2 regions of the Bacillus sp. Marseille-P3661 genome follow, and region 2 is predicted to be linked to the other one. Evidence: riboswitches for the same ligand, from Rfam matches in the RefSeq annotation. Region 2 holds a riboswitch; the other holds the start of a gene.
The links. Region 2 has a riboswitch for S-adenosylmethionine ahead of C1724_RS01480 (O-acetylhomoserine aminocarboxypropyltransferase/cysteine synthase family protein). Riboswitches for the same ligand answer to the same signal wherever they lie in the genome.
Positions count from the first base shown of each region.

Region 1 (3,163 bases), 130 kb from region 2:
TTGATGTCGTTTATTTTAATGGTAATTGCTAGACCAATTGCAGTTTATTTATCAACGATTAAGATGAAATATACTAATAAAGAGCGAGTCTTTCTATCTTGGGCCGGCTTAAAAGGAGCTGTGCCGATTGTACTTGCAACCTATCCGCTTTTAGCTAATGTGGAAGGAAGTAATCTAATTTTTAATGTAGTATTTTTCGTTGTATTAACAAGCTGTTTAATCCACGGTTCTACCATTACCTATTTAGCAAAAAGGCTTGGCTTAACAGGTCCAGAAAAAGCTACACCAATGCATTCTTTAGAGCTCGTATCTCTTGGTAAGGCCGATGCTGAAATGCTTGAGTATGAAATGATGGAAGACCATGCAATAGTAGGCAAGACATTGTTAGAAATTCCTTTTCCAGAAGGTTCCTTAGTAAATGCAATCATTAGAAATAATCAGCTTATTACACCAAAAGGGAACACGACTATTGAGGCAGGAGATTTGCTATATATTCTTTCTTCTAGAAAAAATAAAGCTCATTTAAAAAAACTACTACAAGAAAAAAAATACAGTATGGAAACGGACACTGTAGAAGAAAGTACAGGATGATAAAGCTATAAATCTAGAAATGGTATGGTTATCCTGAACTTTTTAAAGCGGTAGGCAGATTATGTGAGTATTTGTCCAGCTCCTGCGCCTAGCCTATCGGGGTAAAAAACGCATTGGATCTGCTAATACCGTCGTTATCGATGAATGAAGTTCTTGAAGTAAAATGAATTTTATGAAAATTATAAAAAAACAATTGACACTGGTAATTTTTTATAGTAATTTAATAATCATAAAACTTAATCAATGTTGTTTCTTATCAAGAGAGGTGGAGGGACTGACCCTACGAAACCTCGGCAACCGACAATCAATTTGCACGGTGCCAATTTCAGAGGAATGTTGTAAATTCCGAAGATGAGAAGAATGGACTTTTATTTTTAGGATACTAAGTCTCTTCTCTCGTTTTTGAGGGAAGGGGCTTTTTTATTTCTCCACAATACATGACAGAAATGCTTTAGATAAGAAACGTCAAAGAAGAAAGCTTGTATTTTTATATAACCAACTATTCCTATTTGAAAAATGTGAAATAATGAGGAGGAAAATGAAATGGGTAAACGTATTTATTTAAATGCATTTGACATGAATTGTGTTGGTCATCAATCTCCGGGTTTGTGGGCTCATCCTGAGGATGAATCGCAGCGTTACAATGACATTGAATACTGGGTGGAATTAGCACAGTTATTGGAAAAGGGTAAAATCGATGGACTATTTTTAGCTGATGTCGTGGGAATTTACGATGTATTTGAGGGTAAACCAGATGCGGCAATTGAAAACGCTGTGCAAGTTCCGGTTAATGATCCTATGTTAATTATTTCAGCAATGTCGCATGCAACCAAGCATTTAGGCTTTGGGGTTACTGCTGCGGTAACATATGATCATCCATATCAGCTTGCTCGGAGAATGTCTACATTAGATCATATTACAAAAGGTCGTGTATCTTGGAATATTGTAACCTCATATTTAAACAGTGCGGCGAAAGCTTTTGGCTTAGAAAATCAAATTGCTCATGACGAGCGCTATAATATTGCGGATGAGTATTTAGAGGTTTGTTATAAGCTGTGGGAAGGCAGCTGGGAAGATGGAGCAGCGGTAAGAGATAAGGAAAAGCGAGTGTTTACTGATCCTAGTAAGGTTCATGCTATTGATCATAAAGGGAAATATTTTAATGTTCAAGGCAGACATCTTTGTGAGCCTTCTCCGCAAAGAACGCCAGTATTATTCCAAGCTGGTGCATCTACAAAAGGCCGAGCTTTTGCAGCTAAGCATGCAGAGTGTATGTTTATTGCAGGATTAACGCCGGAAATTGTGGCGGGCTGTGTATCGAAGATCAGGGACGATGCCGATAAGGAAGGGCGCAGCCATGAAGATATTAAAATATTCTCAGTATTTACACCAATTGTCGGTAAAACAGAAGAAGAAGCTCAAGCAAAGTATGAGGAGTTAACACAATATATTAGTTATGAAGGGGCTCTTTCATTATTAGGCGGCTGGACTGGAATTGATTTCTCACAATATGATCCTGACCAAGAGCTAAAATATATTGAAACGCAAGCTATGCAGTCCATTCTTGAAGGCTATACTAAGGCAAGTCCAAATAAAAAATGGACGGTTCGTGAGCTTGCAATTGCTACAGGTGTTGGGGGTTTTGGTCCTGTTTCAATTGGAACACCTGAGCAAATCGCAGATGAAATGGAGCGCTGGATTGAGGTAACAGGTATTGATGGCTTTAATATTGCCTATGCTCTTGCGCCTGGTACTATGAAAGACTTTATTGAATTAGTTGTTCCAATATTGCAAGAAAGAGGGTTAACGCAATCTGATTACCAAGAAGGTACGTATCGTGAGAAGTTATTTGGTAAAACAGCTGCATTACCAGAAAACCATGTAGGTTCAAGCTACAGAATTAATAAAGTAGCGCTAGCATAATTAAATACAATGAAGTTTAATATAAAAAGGACCGATTACCCTCGGTCCTTTTACTTATTGATTGGAGTTGTTATTGCCTGTTTCATTGGCTAATTGTTCAAACGATTTTACTTTGCCATGCGGATTTTGAGCTTGTTTTCTCTTAGTCCATTGGCGTTCTGCTTGTCGTTTAGATTGAGTCATTTTGCATTAACTCCTTTGTTTAAATTATCAAAAATAGTTTGCCCTTAGGACTTCTGTTCATTCATATATAATGTTTATTTATAGGGTTGACTATTTGCTATTTATTGGTACTAATAAAAGGAATAGGCTCTTCAGATTACAGTTACAAATTCCAGATTTAGTTTGGTAGGATTTTTGACTTTTAAGGGCATCATTCGTATTATTTAATACCTATATAAAATATATTTATTGCTTTAATACGTAAACGAGGAGATATATAATGAAAAGAATAGTGTATTAAGAAATAATTTTTTAGCTATAGAACAAAAAGTTAGATGATTTTTTCTAGCCATGGCTACATAGTAAACTCTTTTGTTGCGCTTTATTAACTTTTAACTTCAGAAATAATGTAACAATTATATATAATCTTCGTTGCTGATTAATAAATGATGTAGCCGAAGTGGGAGGGACACAAATGTTTAACCGC
Region 1 covers NZ_LT965953.1:448,052-451,214, forward strand. The annotation lists gene C1724_RS02050 (potassium/proton antiporter) at 1-591, shown strand, start outside; SAM riboswitch class I at 842-949, shown strand; gene C1724_RS02055 (LLM class flavin-dependent oxidoreductase) at 1,135-2,514, shown strand; gene C1724_RS25890 (DUF6254 family protein) at 2,569-2,697, opposite strand; gene C1724_RS02060 (shikimate kinase) at 3,152-3,163, shown strand, end outside.
Region 1: another riboswitch for S-adenosylmethionine. It lies ahead of C1724_RS02055 (LLM class flavin-dependent oxidoreductase); the one in region 2 lies ahead of C1724_RS01480 (O-acetylhomoserine aminocarboxypropyltransferase/cysteine synthase family protein).

Region 2 (3,163 bases):
TATCCCTTTTAGTGTTATCATGTTGCGACCCACCTTCTCTCATACCTATTATTGCATTAATGGAACTAGGTTAAACGCAATTTTTATCACCTAAATGAAACTTAGTATTTTTATTCTAAAAAAATTAAAGCCTTTCTGCAGACAAGCAGAAAGGCTTCATGTTGTAACCTTTCTCTCATCTTCCAAAGTAAATTACTTTGTGTGAATTGGCACCATTTCAAGTTTCCTTGACGGTTGCCGGGTTTCATCGGGCACTTCCCTCCACCTCTCTTGATAAGAGTTTTACTATATTCTATTAAACTTTTATTTAGGTTGATTGTTTTATAAGCACGATTGAAATTTTAGCATTTCTATATTTGGGTGTCAACAACAATTGCTATATCGGAATAACTGTTTAAATATTTATAATACTTTTACTTTGCCGCCGCTTGTGATCGTAATCCTGTTGCTTTTTCTAATCCTTGTTCAAGATCTTCTATAAGATCTTCGACATTCTCAATACCAACTGAAAGTCGAATTAAATCTTCTCTTACTCCAGCGCTCTTTAAGCCTTCCTCATCTAGCTGCGAATGTGTTGTACTTGCTGGATGAATAATTAAGCTTTTTGAATCTCCGACGTTTGCTACATGTGACCAAAGCTCAACAGAATTAATCAGCTTTTGCCCAGCTACTCTTCCACCTTTTATACCAAAAATAAGAACAGAACCGGCACCTTTAGGGAAGTATTTCTTAGCTAAATCCTTGGAAGGATGACTGTCACTTTCCGGATGTAGAACCCACTCAACACCTGGATGCTTTTCTAAATAGTCTACAACTTGACGTGTATTGGAAATATGCTCTTTCATACGTACATGTAATGTTTCAAGTCCTAGAGCTAATTGGAAAGCATTAAATGGACTTAACGCAGGTCCCATGTCACGTAACAATTGCACGCGCGCTTTAATAATATATGCAATAGCTCCTAAAGCTTCAGCGTAAACCAATCCATGGTAACTTGGATCAGGAGTTGTAAAACCTGGGAACTTCGGTGAATTCCAATCAAACTTTCCACCATCAACGATTACTCCACCTAATGTTGTTCCATTACCACAAATCCATTTTGTTGCCGAGTGTACGACGATGTCAGCACCAAACTCAATCGGACGGCAAAGGTAAGGTGTTGCAAACGTATTATCTACAATTAAAGGAATACCTGCTTCATGAGCAATGTTCGCTACCGCTTCGATATCTAAAATTTGTAAGCTAGGATTTCCGATTGTTTCTGCAAACACTGCTTTCGTTTTTTCAGTGATTGCTGCACGGAAATTTTCCGGATCTGTCGGATCAACTAAATGCACTTTAATACCTTGTTTCGGCAGCGTTTGTGTGAATAAATTATATGTTCCCCCATAAAGAGTCGATGCGGCGACAATTTCATCACCAGCTTCGGCAATATTCTGAATAGCCATCGTAATAGCTGCAGAACCACTTGATACAGAAAGAGCACCCACACCACCTTCTAGAAGAGCAATTCTCTCTTCAAACACTGTGTTTGTTGGATTATGTATTCTTGTATAGATATAACCTGATTCGGAAAGATTAAATAAATTGGCCGCATGTTCTGTGTCTTTAAACAAATATGCATTTGTAGGATATATAGCCGTACCTTGAGAACGTGTTCCTTCATCTAATTGCAATCCACCATGAATACCTAATGTTTCAATTCGATAATTTTTTTGTTCACTCATTTTACCCAGCTCCCTTTTTACATAATGTTTAGTTGATCATCAAAATAGACGTGACATCTATTAAGATGACGATGTCTATCCTAGACTAGACTTTTTTGTAACAAAATTCTGTTAGCATTAAAAAAATCCCACTTCGATAAGAAGAGGGATTGTGGTCCATATGCTCAACTTATCTTTCAGAGTGTCAACTCTGTAGGAATTGGCACCGTGTTTTAATAGTTAAAACCGGTTGCCGGGTTTCATAGGGCCTATCCCTCCACCTCTCATGATAAGAATACTATTAAGTATTAAATTACTTTCATACTAGCATCGCAATTCTCAATTGTCAATTTATTTTTTTGAGAATTAGGCCACTTTAGAGCAACAATATAAAATCGATTCAAATCGCAATATATATTTGTATCTACCATTAATTTGGATGTCGCCTCTTTTATATAATTGCTGCAGACGTGATTTTCCCTCAATTAATTCAATTAAAGTAGAGTCATCTCCTTTAATAATTAGTGCTGAATTATTGTAACCATGTTCGATCAAAATTTCTTCATTGGTAATAACTAAAGTAATGTTCTCAGTGTTTGTACAAAAAGTAATTGGAAATATTTCATGCTTTAACAAAGGTCCAATATGTGTTGCACCTCTTAATCGATGACAAAACTCTATCAACACATCCTTAATCAAGTACATCACCTCTTTCAACAAATTATAGTTATTATCACTTTTCGCCAAACCTTGTAAATATCCTTGAAAAAGATTTCAACAAAAAAAGACAAACATCACTAGTTAGCAGTGATGTTTGTCCCTATTTCCCGAGAAATAACATTTTTTGTTTCTCGTAGTCTCTTTATTTGTAATTTTTCATGTTATTATGACTAAAATTGTTGCTTTTATACTGATGTTTATGGTTTATTCAGGAGTCGTTCTATGTTTTTGTTATTTTGTTAAGACAATATCTTGTTTTAAACTGTCTATTAATGTTTTGATACCTTCATTACGTTTGTCTTCAGTCTGAATGTTAGCGTCTATGGTAATTTCAACATCTTTTTTATTCCCGTTATTTTGATTATTGTTATGATTGCCGTTACCGCGGTTTTTTTCTTTTTCCTCGCTTGGCCCTATCTTAATCTGTACACCATTTTTGTTGCCGTTATTGTTTTGATTGCCTTTATTAGTTTTTTTTTCTTTTTCCTCATTTGGGCCAATCTTAATCTCGACATCATTTTTGTTGCCGCTATTTCGATTATTGTTTTGATTGCCATTACCGCGGTTTTTTTCTTTTTCCTCGCTTGGCCCTATCTTAATCTCGATACGCTTATTGTTTTGATTTTCATTGCTGCTTTTTTTAGCATTGCCATTTGCACCATTGTTGCCGTTGTTATTATTTTTGTTGCCGTTATTTCTCTTATAATCATCATTCTTGTCTTTCTTGTCATTTTTAT
Region 2 covers NZ_LT965953.1:322,735-325,897, reverse strand. The annotation lists gene C1724_RS01485 (methionine ABC transporter ATP-binding protein) at 1-21, opposite strand, end outside; SAM riboswitch class I at 173-280, opposite strand; gene C1724_RS01480 (O-acetylhomoserine aminocarboxypropyltransferase/cysteine synthase family protein) at 414-1,727, opposite strand; SAM riboswitch class I at 1,894-2,002, opposite strand; gene C1724_RS01475 (SCP2 sterol-binding domain-containing protein) at 2,073-2,405, opposite strand; gene C1724_RS01470 (anti-sigma factor domain-containing protein) at 2,658-3,163, opposite strand, start outside.